One region of the Blastococcus deserti genome, then DNA from elsewhere that is predicted to be linked to it. Evidence: riboswitches for the same ligand, from Rfam matches in the RefSeq annotation. Region 1 holds a riboswitch; the other holds the start of a gene.

Evidence for each region. Region 1 has a riboswitch for cyclic di-AMP ahead of ACFSHS_RS07300 (VldE C-terminal domain-containing protein). Riboswitches for the same ligand answer to the same signal wherever they lie in the genome.
Region 2: it holds a riboswitch for cyclic di-AMP, as region 1 does, so the genes downstream of both, ACFSHS_RS22590 (VldE C-terminal domain-containing protein) here and ACFSHS_RS07300 (VldE C-terminal domain-containing protein) in region 1, are expected to answer to the same signal.

What each region holds. Positions count from the first base shown of each region.
Region 1 is NZ_JBHUHP010000008.1:553-7,691, reverse strand. It holds gene ACFSHS_RS07315 (HD domain-containing protein) at 1-576, shown strand, start outside; gene ACFSHS_RS07310 (PAC2 family protein) at 698-1,561, opposite strand; gene metH (methionine synthase) at 1,677-5,480, shown strand; cyclic di-AMP (ydaO/yuaA leader) riboswitch at 5,615-5,747, shown strand; gene ACFSHS_RS07300 (VldE C-terminal domain-containing protein) at 5,761-6,738, shown strand; gene ACFSHS_RS07295 (HAD family hydrolase) at 6,735-7,139, shown strand, end outside.
Region 2 is NZ_JBHUHP010000019.1:32,366-39,504, reverse strand. It holds gene ACFSHS_RS17735 (M23 family metallopeptidase) at 1-1,218, shown strand, start outside; gene ACFSHS_RS17730 (TVP38/TMEM64 family protein) at 1,251-1,934, shown strand; cyclic di-AMP (ydaO/yuaA leader) riboswitch at 2,339-2,434, shown strand; gene ACFSHS_RS22590 (VldE C-terminal domain-containing protein) at 2,467-2,976, shown strand; gene ACFSHS_RS17720 (maleylpyruvate isomerase family mycothiol-dependent enzyme) at 3,112-4,005, opposite strand; gene ACFSHS_RS17715 (GGDEF domain-containing protein) at 4,091-5,287, shown strand; gene ACFSHS_RS17710 (DUF3145 domain-containing protein) at 5,675-6,175, shown strand; gene ACFSHS_RS17705 (acyl-CoA carboxylase subunit beta) at 6,518-7,139, opposite strand, start outside.

The DNA of each region.
Region 1 (7,139 bases):
ACCTGGGAGGTGCGCGACGGCGTCCGAGCCCACAGCTGGAAGATCGATCCGCCGCCCGCCACCCGCGAGGGGGAGTGCGTCCGCTACGCCGACCGGATCGGCTACCTGTCCCACGACGCGCTCGACGCCATCCGCGCCGGCGTGATCCGGCCGGCGGACCTGCCCGCCCGGGCCCGCGAGGTCTTCGGCGAGCCGGGCAGCGAGATGGTGGGCACCATGATCGACGCCGTCCTCGAGGGGTCCCTGTCCGGGAACGGTCCCGCCGGTGCCGTCGTCATGGCGCCGGGGCCCCTGGCGGCGATGCACGAGCTGCGGGCGTTCATGTTCGAGCGGGTCTACGCCTCAGAGACGGCGGCCGGCCAGAAGCACGTGGCCATCGACGTCATCCGCCGGCTGGTCGACCACCACCTGGCCCATCCCGAGCTGATCCCGGCGTCCTACCGCGACACGGAGGCCGACGCCGTCACCCAGGTCGTCGACTACGTCTCGGGCATGACCGACCGCTTCGCACTGTCGATGCACGACCGGCTCTTCGACGCCGACGCAGCCGCCAGGATGGTTGCCCTGTTGCGGTGATCGGTTCTGGCGCGAGGAGGGGGGCCCCGGAGGCTGTCCGCGATCGGGCGACGCAGCGGCTCAGCGGCGGTCGGGACGGCACCTGGCCGTGGTGCGGTCCGGAGGACCGCAGTGCGATCGCTCAGCCCCCGGAGGCACCCCGGCGCCGCAGGTAGCGCTCGAACTCCTTGGCGATCGTGTCGCCGTTGGCCTGCGACAGGTCCACTTCGGTGGCGCGTTCCTCCAGCGAGCGGACGTACTCGACGACCTCGTCGTCCTCGTTGGCCATCTCGTCGACGGTCTTCACCCAGTCCTCGGCCTGCTGCGGCAGGGCGCCGAGCGGAACGGTCAGCTCGAGGACCTCCTCGACCCGCTGCAGCAGCGCGACGGTCGCCCGCGGCGACGGGGGCTGCGACACGTAGTGCGGCACGGCGGCCCAGAAGCTGATCGCCGGCAGCCCGGCCTGGACGCAGGCGTCCTGGAAGACGCCGAGGATGCCGGTGGGCCCCTCGTAGCGGGAGGTCTCCAACCCGTAGAGCCGGGCCGACTCGGCGTCGTAGGCCGAGCCGGTCACCGGGGTGGGCCGGGTGTGCGGGGTGTCGGCCAGCAGCGCCCCGAGGGCGACGACGATCGAGGCGTCCAGCTCGCGCAGGATCTCGATGAGCTCCTCGCAGAAGCCCCGCCAGCGCATGTTGGGCTCGATGCCGCGGATGAGGATGACGTCGCGCTCGCTGCCGGGCGGACGGGCCACCGAGATCCGGGTCGTGGGCCACTCGATGCGGCGGCTGACGCCGCCGATCAGCGACACGGTCGGGCGGTTCACCTGGAAGTCGTAGTAGTCCTCCGGGTCCAGCGCGGCCAGCGGTTTGGCGTCCCAGATGAGCTCGAGGTGCTCGACCGCTCCGGTCGCGGCGTCCCCGGCGTCGTTCCAGCCCTCGAAGGCCACGACCACGACGGGGTCGGTCAGCTGGGGCAGGTCGTCTGCGGTGGACTGAGGATCGATCACCTTTGCGAGCCTACGTCGATCCGCCGCGGGTGCCGCGCTCTCACACCCCTTCCGTGTGGGCCGGCACCCGCGACGAGGGAACCGATCCGCCGTCGGGCGCGTCTAGTCTTGTTCGGTGTCCGCCCACGGCCCGTCCCTCCGTCCCGATGTCACGGCCGAGCTCACCGCGCTGCTCGCGCAGCGCATCCTGGTGCTCGACGGTGCGATGGGCACCGCGATCCAGCGGAAGCGGCCCGACGAGGCCGGCTACCGCGGCGAGCGGTTCGCCGACTGGCCGACCGACGTGCAGGGGAACAACGACCTGCTCAGCGTCACCGCGCCCGAGATCATCGCCGGCATCCACCGCGAGTACCTCGACGCCGGCGCCGACCTGATCGAGACCAACACCTTCAACGCGACGCGGATCTCGCTGGCCGACTACGGCATGCAGGACCTCGCCTACGAGCTGAACGTCGCCTCGGCCCGGCTGGCCCGCGAGGCGTGCGACGCCATGACCGAGCGAACCCCGGGCAAGCCCCGCTACGTCGTCGGGGCGATCGGCCCGACCAGCCGGACGGCGTCCATCTCACCCGACGTCAACGACCCCGGGGCTCGCAACGTCACCTTCGACGAGCTCGTCGAGGCCTACCTGGAGCAGGCCGACGGGCTCGTGGACGGCGGCGTGGACGTGCTGCTCGTCGAGACCATCTTCGACACGCTGAACGCCAAGGCCGCCATCTTCGCGCTGGAAACCCTGTTCGAGCAGCGGGGGCGGCGCTGGCCGGTGATGATCTCCGGGACCATCACCGACGCCTCCGGCCGCACGCTGTCGGGTCAGGTGACCGAGGCCTTCTGGCACTCCGTGCGGCACGTCCACCCGCTGCTCGTCGGCCTCAACTGCGCGCTCGGGGCGAAGGAGATGCGGCCCTACATCGCCGAGCTCTCCCGCGTCGCCGACACCTTCGTCTCCTGCTATCCCAACGCCGGCCTGCCCAACGCCTTCGGCGAGTACGACGAGTCGCCGGAGGAGACCGCCGCCGTGCTCGGGGAGTTCGCCGGCAGCGGCTTCGTCAATCTCGTCGGCGGCTGCTGCGGCACGACGCCCGCCCACATCGCGGCGATCGCCGCCGCGGTCGAGGACGAGGCGCCCCGCACGCCGGCCCAGGCCGCGCCCGCGCTCCGGCTGTCGGGGCTGGAGCCGCTCACCGTCACCGCGGACACCCTCTTCGTCAACGTCGGCGAGCGCACCAACATCACCGGGTCCGCCCGCTTCCGCAACCTCATCAAGGCCGGCGACTACCCCGCCGCCCTCGCCGTCGCCCGCCAGCAGGTCGAGGCCGGCGCGCAGGTCATCGACGTCAACATGGACGAGGGGATGATCGACGGCGTCGAGGCGATGGACCGCTTCACCAAGCTGATCGCCGCCGAACCGGACATCTGCCGCGTCCCCGTGATGATCGACTCCTCGAAGTGGGAGGTCATCGAGGCCGGGCTCAAGTGCGTGCAGGGCAAGTCCATCGTCAACTCCATCTCCCTGAAGGAGGGCGAGGAGAAGTTCGTCCGCGAGGCCCGCCTGTGCCGCAAGTACGGCGCCGCCGTCGTCGTCATGGCGTTCGACGAGCAGGGCCAGGCCGACACGCTCGAGCGGCGGACGCAGATCTGCCGGCGCGCCTACGACATCCTCACCGAGCAGGTCGGCTTCCCGGCCGAGGACATCATCTTCGACCCGAACATCTTCGCCGTGGCCACGGGCATCGAGGAGCACGCGAACTACGGCGTCGACTTCATCGAGGCCACCCGCTGGATCAAGCAGAACCTGCCAGGCGCCCTCGTCTCCGGCGGCGTCTCCAACGTGTCCTTCTCGTTCCGCGGCAACAACCCCGTGCGCGAGGCCATCCACGCGGTGTTCCTGTACCACGCGATCGCGGCCGGCATGGACATGGGCATCGTCAACGCCGGGGCGCTCGAGGTCTACGACGAGGTGCACCCGCTGCTGCGCGAGCGCATCGAGGACGTGATCCTCAACCGCCGTCCCGACAGCACCGAGCGCCTCCTGGAGATCGCCGGGGACTTCGCCGGCGACGGCTCGGTGAAGGAGATCGCCTCGGAGGAGTGGCGGTCGCTGCCGGTCGGGGAGCGGATCACCCACGCGCTGGTCAAGGGCATCGACGCGTTCGTCGAGGAGGACACCGAGGAGCTCCGCCAGGAGATCAGCGCCCGCGGCGGCCGGCCCATCGAGGTGATCGAAGGGCCCCTGATGGACGGCATGAACGTCGTCGGCGACCTGTTCGGCGCCGGGAAGATGTTCCTCCCGCAGGTGGTGAAGTCCGCCCGGGTCATGAAGAAGGCCGTCGCCTACCTGATTCCCTACATCGAGGCCGAGAAGCAGCCCGGCGACGCCGACCGGAGCAACGGCAAGGTCGTCATGGCCACGGTCAAGGGCGACGTCCACGACATCGGCAAGAACATCGTCGGCGTCGTCCTGCAGTGCAACAACTACGACGTGGTCGACCTCGGCGTCATGGTGCCCGGCCAGCGGATCCTCGACGCCGCCAAGGAGGAGGGCGCCGACATCATCGGGCTGTCGGGCCTCATCACCCCGTCGCTCGACGAGATGGTCACCGTGGCCTCGGAGATGGAGCGGCAGGGCTTCGACATCCCGCTCCTCATCGGCGGCGCGACCACGTCGCGGGCGCACACGGCGGTCAAGGTGGCGAAGAGGTACCACGGCCCGGTCATCTGGGTGAAGGACGCCTCGCGGTCGGTTCCGGTGGTGGCCTCGCTCCTGTCGGACGAGCAGCGCCCGCGGCTGCTCGCGGAGACCGAGGCCGACTACGTGGCGCTGCGCGAGCGGCACGCCGCCCGTCAGGACACCCGCACGATGCTGCCGCTGACCGCAGCCCGCGCCGCCGCGCCGGAGTTCGACTGGAGCGGCTACCGCCCTCCTCGCCCGCGGATGCTGCTCCAGCAGGCCAGGGACCTGTGCGACGGGCCGGGCTGCGACCACCGCGACGGCCACGCCACGCAGTTCGTGAAGACGCTCCGGGACTATCCGCTGGAGGAGCTGCGCGAGTACATCGACTGGCAGCCGTTCTTCTCCGCGTGGGAGATGCGTGGCCGGTTTCCCGACCTGCTGCACAACCCGGCGACGGGCGAGGCGGCGCGCCGGCTGTACGAGGACGCGCAGGCGATGCTCGACCGCATCGTCGAGGAGAAGTGGCTGCGGGCCAACGGCGTCTTCGGTCTCTTCCCGGCCAACCGGGTGGACGGCGAGGACATCGAGGTCTACACCGACGAGTCGCGCACCGCCGTCCGCACGACCCTGCACCAGCTGCGCCAGCAGACCGAGGGTCGCGACGGCTCGCCGCGCAAGTCGCTCGCCGACTTCGTGGCGCCGAAGGAGACCGGGCTGACCGACTACGTGGGCGCCTTCGCGGTGACCGCGGGGCTGGGCTCGGCCGAGCGCGTGGCCGCGTTCAAGAAGGCCCACGACGACTACAGCGCGATCCTGCTGGAGGCGCTGGCCGACCGGCTGGCGGAGGCGTTCGCCGAGCGGCTGCACCAGCGGGTGCGCACCGAGTTCTGGGGCTACGCCGCCGACGAGCACCTGGACAACGACGCGCTCATCGCGGAGAAGTACCGGGGCATCCGCCCGGCACCGGGCTACCCGGCCTGCCCCGAGCACACCGAGAAGCGGACGATCTGGGACCTGCTGGACGTCGAGGCCAACGCCGGCATCGAGCTGACCGAGAGCATGGCCATGTGGCCGGGCGCCGCGGTGAGCGGGCTGTACTTCTCCCACCCGCGGTCGCGGTACTTCGTGCTGGGGCGGCTCGGCCGCGACCAGGTCGAGGACTACGCGCGCCGCAAGGGCTGGACGGTCCACGAGGCGGAGAAGTGGCTGGCGCCGAATCTCGGCTACCGCACCGAGGACGAGTGACGGCGGACGCCACGCGCGGCCCCGGCGGGGAAATGTGACGGAATCGTCCCGTTCGCGTCGGCGCGTCGTGATAATTTCGTTACCTGTCCGGCGGGCTCCGCTCCTCGACCGAGGACCTCGGCCGGGCACCGCCGAACGATGCGCGGCCGAGCGTCGCGCCGACCGGGGACCCATGGATCCTCTGGGGTGAATCCTGCGTGCGTGCAGGTAGGGCAACTTCCGGCCCGAACCCGTCAGCTAACTCGGTAGGCGGCTGAGGAAGAACGGAGAGCCGCCCCCTGTGGCGACCCTGAACTCGCACACCGCACCTCGTCTCGACGACACCGTCTCCGACCACACCGTCTTCGACCACACCGTCTCCCACGACACCGTCTCCCACGACACCGTCTCCCGGGACGACGCCGCGACGCCGTCATCGGCTCGCCACGCGTCCCGCGGTGGCGGTCGGCGCCGCATGACGGCGCCAGGGTCCCGCGTGGCGTACGCCGCGGGCATCGCGAGCGTGTGCGCCCTCGCCCTCGCCAACCTGGTCACCGGCGGGCCTGCTGCCTCCGCCACGTCGGCCCAGGAGCAGTCGGCATCGGTGGCCGTCGCCGACGCCCTCGGGATCGACGGCTCCGGCATCGACGAGCCGGCGATGGAGGAGCCGGTCCTCCTGGACCAGCTCGCGGCGAGCCGTGCCGAGCGGGATGCGGAACAGGCCGCGGCCGCCGCCTCCCAGGCCCAGGCCGAGCAGGCCGCAGCGGCCGCCCGCGCCGAGGCCGAGGCACGCGCGGCGGCCGAAGCCGCCCGCGCCGAGGCCGAGGCGCGCGCGGCGGCCGAGGCCGCTGCGCAGGCCGCTGCGCAGGCCTCCTCGCAGGTCACCGCCGCCGCGGCCTCGACGGTCGCCAGCGTCATCGCCAAGATCAGCAACAGCGCCGGCCCCGTGAAGCCGCAGGTGCAGGCCGCGGCCAATGCGGTCGTGAGCAACGTGCCCGGCGCCGACCGCATCACCATCGGCGGCACCCGGGCCAGCGCGGCCGACCCGGGCGGACACCCCTCCGGCCTGGCCCTCGACTACATGGTGGGCTCCGACAGTGCCCTCGGTGATGCGATCGTCGAGTACCACATCGCCCACTGGGACGAGCTCGGTGTCGACTACATCATCTGGCAGCAGCGGATGCTCTCCTCGCCGGGCGGCTCCTGGAAGGGGATGGAGGACCGCGGCAGCGCCACGGCCAACCACTTCGACCACCCCCACGTGAACTACCGGGGATGAGCCCGATCGGCACGGCCACCGCACCGGGTCCGGGCGACCTGCGTGCCGTCCTGTTCGACATGGACGGCACGCTGGTCGAGACCGAGCAGTACTGGGGCGAGGCCATGTTCGAGCTCGCGGCCGCCCTCGGCGGCCGCATGTCGCCCGGCGCCCGGGCGGCGACCGTGGGGTCCAGCATGCGCCGCTCCATGGCCATCCTCCATGCCGACCTCGGCGTGGTCCGGACGGAGGAGCAGCTGCTGGCCGATGCCCGGTGGGTCGAGGAGCGGACGGCGCAACTCATGGCGGGCGGCATCTCCTGGTGCCCGGGCGCGCGGGAGCTGCTGACCGAGGTCCGGGCGGCGGGGCTGCGGGCCGCGGTGGTCACCACGACGCCCCGGCGGGTGGCCGAGTTCGTGCTG
Region 2 (7,139 bases), on a different contig from region 1:
TCCCCCAGCACCGAATCCCACCCCGTTCCCTCTCGCCGTCCCCGACAGCGCGCCCGGCGCGCCGGCCTGGTCGCCGGCGTCCTCGCCGCCGCTCTGCTGGGCACGTCGGTGGCCCACGCCGCGCCCGGCGGCAGCGGTCCGGTGTCCGACGCGCGCACGGCCCACGAGGCGGCGGCCGCAGAGGTGGCTGCGATCGCGGCCCGTGTCACCGAGGCCGAGCAGACCCTGCAGCGGATGACCGTGGAGGCCGAGGCCGCCAGCGGCGAGGCCCTCGCCGCGCGGGCGGCGCTCGCCGCCGCCCAGGCGGAGGCCACGGCCACGGCCGCGCAGCTGGCTGATGCCCGAGCCGCCGTCGAGTCGACCGAGGACGACGTGTCGGCAATCGGCCGGGAGGCCTACATGGGCAGCGACGACGCCTTCGGCGACGTCGCGATCCTCCTCGACGCCGACAGCCCCACCGAGGTCCTGCAGCAGGCCGCCACCCTGGAGGTCCTCGGCGAGGAGCGGACGAAGGTCCTCGAGGAGATGGAGCGGGCCGAGGTCCAGGAGGCCCGCGCGGACCGTGCGGCGCGCACGGCCGTGGCCGAGCGCGACCAGCTCGCCCGCACCGCTGCGGACGCCGAGGCCGCCGCCAACCGGCAGCTGGCCGCCGCGCAGGGCACCTACGACGCCGTGGCCGCCGAGAAGGCGGCGCTCGACGCGCAGCTGCGCGAGGCCGAGATCCGGCTGCTCACCCTCCAGGGCGCCGCCGACGCGGAGGCGGCCTGGGCCGCGCGGCAGGCGTCGGCCACCGCCAGCACGCTGACCGCGGCCGGCGGCGCCGTGCCCCCGACCATCGGGCGCGTCACCTCCTGCTACGGCTCCCGCTGGGGCACCCTGCACGCCGGCATCGACATCGCCGCACCCATCGGCACCCCGGTCCACACGCCGGAGGACGGCGTCGTCCTGGAGGCCGGCCCGGCCAGCGGCTTCGGCCTCGCCGTCGCCGTCGAGCACGGCGACGGGACGATCACCCTGTACGGGCACGTCAACCAGATGTTCGTGTCCGCGGGCGAGGTGGTCACGGCGGGCCAGCGGATCGCCGAGGTCGGCAACCGCGGTCAGTCCACCGGGCCGCACCTGCACTTCGAGGTGCACACCGGCGGCCTGTACGCGGACCGGGTCAACCCGGTGCCGTGGCTGACCGCTCGCGGCATCTCCCTCGGCGGGGGCTGCTGAGCACTGCTCACCTCGCGGGGCAGGATGGGCGCGTGAGGACGGCGGTGGACAGCACCTGGCTGCGTGCCGCCGTCCTCGGGCTCGTGGTGGCGGTCGGCGGAGTCCTCGCGCTCATCGTCGACCTGCCCGCCGTCGGCGCCGTCCGCGCGTGGGTCGACGGCGCGGGGCCGTGGGCCTGGGCCGCCATGGTCCTCGGCCTGGCGCTGGTCCTCCTTGCGCCGGTCCCGCGCTCGGCACTGTCGGTCCTGCTCGGGGTCGTCGCCGGGTTCGGCCCCGGGCTCGCCGTGGCCCTCGCCGGCGGGCTGCTGGGCGGGCTGGCCGCCTTCGGGCTGAGCCGGGCGCTGGGCCGGCCGGCCGTCACCCGGCTGGCCGGCCGGCGGCTCGCGCGCGTCGACCGGCTGATGGTCGACCGGGGGTTCTGGCCCCTGCTGGTCGGACGGCTCATGCCCGTCGTCCCGTTCGTGGTGCTGAGCTACGGCGCGGGCCTCACCGCCGTCCGGCTCGGCCCGTACGCGCTGTCGACCGCGATCGGGCTGGTGCCCAGCACCGTCGTGCAGGTGGGCGTCGGGGCCTCGGCGGGGCTCCTCGCGGCCTGGGCGACCACGGTCACCGTCGTCCCGGTCGCCGTGGTCGCGCTCGTGGCGGTCGGGCTGGTGGCCCTCGCATGGCGGCGCCGGCGCCGGATCGCCGGCTCCGGGCCGGTGCCTGTCGCCTAGATCAAGAGGACGGTGCCCGCGGGCGGCCGCCTCCGTGCGGTGACACGAGCCCCCGTCCCGCCCTCCGACCCGCACGGGCGCCGTGCCGGAGCCGCGTGCTGAACGTCATCCGGCCGTCTCGCTGTGTGCTGCCGCGCTGCCGTCGGCCGACACGGCTCCAACTACTCTGCGCATCGGTGCAGCGACGCCACGAGCACCACGGCGAGCCATGGGGCCGACACCCTGCGAGTACGGGGGCCGCTCGCCGGCGATCGGCGTCTTTCCGGCCCACTGCGTCCCTTTGTCCCGTTCCGGCCACGGACCTAGCGTCGTCGCGGTCCGCACGGGCCTACATCCGTCACCGAACCGCGGTGACACCCGTCGGACGCCGCCCAGCCGGGCGCGGGCAGAAGGCCGGCGCCCGGGCCGGGGACCCACTGCAGCAGTGGGGTGAAGCACGCCCGGACGCGTCCGGGGCGTGCCGGGCGAGTTCCCCGCCCGAACCCGTCAGCTAACCCGGTAGGCGGCCACGGAGAACAGGAGACACGTCGTCATGACGGCTGGTCGCATGCCCACTCCCCGCCGGTCCCTTCCTCGCGGTCGGCGTGCCGTGGTGGCACTTCTCGCGGGCGCCGGGGTAGCCCTCACGTCCGTGCCCGCCCAGGCCAACCAGACAGGCTCAGCCCCGGCCGTCGAAGCGCCGGCCCCCTCGGAGAGGCCGACCCCGACCTCCAGCCCCTACAGCATGTGGGACCCGCACGTCCGACCCGTCGTGAAGGAGGTCACGGAGCGGTTCGACGTCTCGACGGTGTACACCCGCGCCGATCACCGTCCCACCCAGGGCCGCGCCGCTGACTTCATGGTCTACGAGGACCGGGCCAAGGGGGACGCCCTCACCCAGTACGTGATCGACAACGCGGCCCGGTTCCGCGTCGAGTACGTGATCTGGCAGCAGCGGATCTACCTCGTCTCCACGGGCTCGTGGCGAGCCATGGAAGACCGCGGATCGCCGACGGCCAACCACATGGACCATCCGCACGTGGCGTTCCTCCCCGCCGGATGACCCGAGTGCTCGCCCGGGGCCGCTGAACCCGCGAGCAGGCACCAGCGCCCCTGCCCGGCCCCGGGCAGGGGCGCTGAGGCCGTGCAGATGCCCCTCTGACGCCCCGCGCCGTCACCGCACCTGTGCACCGACCTCCTAGCCCTTCCGGAAGAGCCGGCCGAGCACGCCCCCGGCGCCGCCGACGGTCCGTGCGGCCAGCTGCAGGATCGGCCCGCCGGGGATGCCCGGCGCGGCCTGCACGATCGGCGCCAGCTGGAGCAGCCCGGCGACGTCGTGGACCTTCAGCCGGCGCAGCGCGACCGCCAGGACGGGGTTGACCCGGCCGGAGGCCGCGTCCAGCAGCAGCTCGGCCGGAGCCTCCACCGCCGGGCCGTCGAGCCGCCCGGGAGCCACCCGCTGCACGGTCCATCCGCCGCCGTCGGAGGCGAGGGCCCAGCCGCCGTCGGGCGTCGCCAGGGTCACCCGGCCGGAGATGTCCATCGACGCGGCCAGCGCGCCGGTGACGTCGGCGAGGGCCGCCAGGCCCGACTGCAGCACGTCGGCCGGCGGGGGAGCGGCCCCGCAGGACACCAGGTCCAGCGCGTGGACGGCGAGCTCGTAGGCCTGCCCGAGGACGACGCTGAGCAGGGGGATCCGGCCGACGACGGACACCGTGAGCGCGGTGTCGAGGTCCTCCGGCTCCTCGGCGAGGTAGCGCGCCGTCGCCTCGCGGTTGCGCCGCAGGGCCGCGAGGACTTCCTCCCGCGGCGCGTCCCGGTGGGCCGCGGTCACCCGCGCGTTGACGGCGTCGACGTCCGGGGGAGTGCCGACGCCGCCCGCCCGGGCCGAGGCGATCAGGTCGGCCATCGCGGCGTGGTCCTCCCAGCACCCCAGGTGGACGCAGATCTCCTGCGCCCGCCAGCCGCTCAGCCGCGACGGGCGGGTCAGGTCCACCGTCTCCGCGCGCTCGATGAACACGTCCCACGCGCGCAGCACCCTGCCGGCGACCTCGTCGCGCCCGGCGTCGGCCATGCCCTGGTGTCGTCCCACGGAGCCGCCCTACCCCGCGGGCCCGGCGGCAGGCATCGCTCCCGGCGTGGCACGCGCCACGCCCGCGGCAACAGAACTCCCCACGATGGGTGGCGTCGGGATCAAGCGGGTCATCCCGCCGGCCGATCGCACGACCGTGACCGAACCCCTGGCCGGCGACCGCCGCGCCCCGCGCGCGCCCGCGGGCGCCGCCGTGCGGCCGGGGTGGGTGCGCCGGTCGGCGACCGCGCTCCGCGCCGGGCTGTACCGGCCGCTGGCGGAGGACGACGCGCGGGCGGCGTACTGGGTACGCCACGTGCGCTACGGGGTGGTGCTCACCGAGGTCGCCGCCTGGACGGTCGTCGGCTACACCGTCGTGACCCACACCCCCGGGCGCCACCACACGGTGATCCTCGCCCTGGCCGGTCTGGCCATCGTGGCCGTCCCGGCGCTCCTGCTGCTGCCGCTGGCGGCAATGATGCGCGACTCCCGTGGGCCGACCCTGTTCTACGCCTGGAACGTCGCGACGGCGGTGCTGGTCATCGTCGGCACCCGCCTGGACGGCGGTTCGACCAGCCCGCTCGACGGCTTGCTGTTCCTCACGCTGACCTACATGGCGGTCGCCTACTCGCCGTGCGGCGTGGTGGCCATGGGGACCGTCATGACCGGCAGCTACCTGCTGCTCGTGGAGCTCCCGGGCGTCAGCACCTCGGGCCTCTTCTTCCTCGCGATCCTGGCGTCGCTCACGATGATCTGCGCGATGGCGTCGGCCAACTCGTGGGCCGCCTACGACCGCCAGGTGGAGCTGATCCGCGCGCAGGAGATCCTCGCCGCGACCGATCCGCTGACCGGCATCCCGAACCGGCGGGCGTTCACCGAGCGGTTGACCGCCGCGGTGGCCGACGCGGCCTGGGGCCACCCGAGCGTCGTGTGCCTGGTCGACCTCGACGGGTTCAAGGCCGTCAACGACGCGGACGGTCACGCCGCGGGTGACGCCCTGCTCACGGCCGTGGGTGCCGCGCTCGGTGCGGCCGTCCGCGAGACCGACACGGTGGCCAGGCTGGGCGGCGACGAGTTCGCCGTCCTGGCCGACGTGTCGGCCGGATTCCGTGGCGAGGCCGTCGCCGAGCGGCTCCGCGCCGCCGTCGCCCGCGTGGGCGCCTCTCACGGCGTGACGGCGAGCGTGGGCGTCGCCGAGGTGGAGCCGGGCGACGTCGTCGAGGACCTGATGCACCGCGCCGACGCCGCCATGTACCGGTCCAAGAGCTCCGGCGGCGACCGTGTGACAGCGCTCTCGTCCTGATCCGGCCTGGTCGCGCCGCGCGTCGCCCACCGCCGATGTGACGTCGACCATTACGCTGAGTCATCGCGGCGGCCGGGTCGCTCACGCGGCCCTGGTGGTCGCCCCACCTGCGGTGATGCCGCTCTCGCGTGCCACCGGGAGACGCGCCAGGCAGGCTGGACGCCGTGCCGATGGTCGTGATATGGGCGTTTGACCAGCGGTAAGAGGCGTCACGCGTGACCATCCGTCACATCCGCCTCAACTGTCCCGGCCGGGCTGGCGCGATGTGCCCTCCATCGTGCAAACTGTTCTCGGGAGCCCTGCTCCGTCACTGTCGAATACAGCCCGTCACCGAAGCGATAGGTCCGTAGGGGAAGACGAGACCAATCGAGTCGATGGAGGTGCCCCGTGCAGCGACGGTCTACCCAGGGTGTCGTCTTCGTGCACGCGTGCCCGAAGGCGCTCTGCCAGCACGTCGAGTGGGCGCTGGAACGCGTCGTCGGCGCGCCGGTCTCCCTGTCGTGGGCTGAGCAGCCCGCGGCGCACGGTTCCTACCGTGCCGAGGTCGCCTGGACCGGATCGCCCGGTACCGGCGCCCGGCTGGTGGCCGCCCTCCGGGCGTGGCCGATGCTGCGTTTCGAGGTCACCGAAGAGGCCAGCCACGGCAACGACGGCGAGCGCATGTCCTACGTGCCCGGCCACGGTGTCTTCCGTGCGCCCACCAGTGCCAACGGCGACATCATGATCAGCGAGCAGCAGCTGCGGCACCTGGCCGCCACCGCGGGATCGGCCGAGGCCTTCCGCCACGGCGTCGACGAGCTGCTCGGTGCCGCGTGGGACTCCGACCTCGAGGTCTACCGGCACGCCGGCGACGGCAGCCCGGTGACCTGGCTGCACCAGGTGGTCTAGGGCCCCTCCGCAGGATCCCGCCGCGAGCGCGCGAGCAGTGGGGCCTGCAGCGGGCCGTCAGGTCACGGATCCGCTACGACACTCCGAGGCCACCCGGGAGGTCGTCGTAGCCTGAGACCGGTCGTCCGGGCGCCGTCGGGGAAGCGGCGTCCGGGCGACCTTCTCATCGGTGGCCACCTCGGGTCGGCGGCGGCCCGAGATCGCGAGACTCACCGTGCGCGCGCCGTCCGCACGGTGCAGCGCGAGGACGGCGACCACGCGGTGAGGACGGCCGGCACCGAGCGCGGGCCGGCATCAGCAGCGAGGCCCGGCACCTGAGCCAGGTGCCGGGCCTCCGTCAGGTCACAGCGGGATGTTGCCGTGAGCCCCACGTCCGGGCGGGGCGGCCGCGAGGGCCTCGACCAGCCGGCGCCTGGTCTGCGAGGGCTCCACGACCTCGTCGACGACGCCGATCTGCAGTGCCCGGTTCACGCCACCGGCGATCCGCTCGTGCTCCTCGGCGAGTCGCGCGTGCAGCGCCTCCCGCTCGCCGGGCGGGACGGCGGCCAGCTTCTTGCGGTGCAGGATGCCCACTGCGGCCTTCGCCCCCATGACGGCCACCTCCGCCCCGGGCCAGGCGAACACCGACGTCGCGCCCAGCGAGCGGGCGTTCATCGCGATGTAGGCGCCGCCGTAGGACTTGCGGGTCACCAGCGTCACGCGGGGGACGACGGCCTCGGCGAAGGCGTGCAGGAGCTTGGCCCCCCGTCGCACGACGCCGTCCCACTCCTGGCCGACGCCCGGGAGGTAGCCCGGCACGTCGACGAGCACGACCAGCGGCACCCCGAAGGCGTCGCACATCCGCACGAACCGCGCCGCCTTCTCGGCCGACGCCGAGTCGAGGCACCCGCCCAGCCGCAGGGGGTTGTTGGCGATCACCCCTACCGTCCGCCCGGCCAACCGGCCCAGGGTCGTGACGACGTTG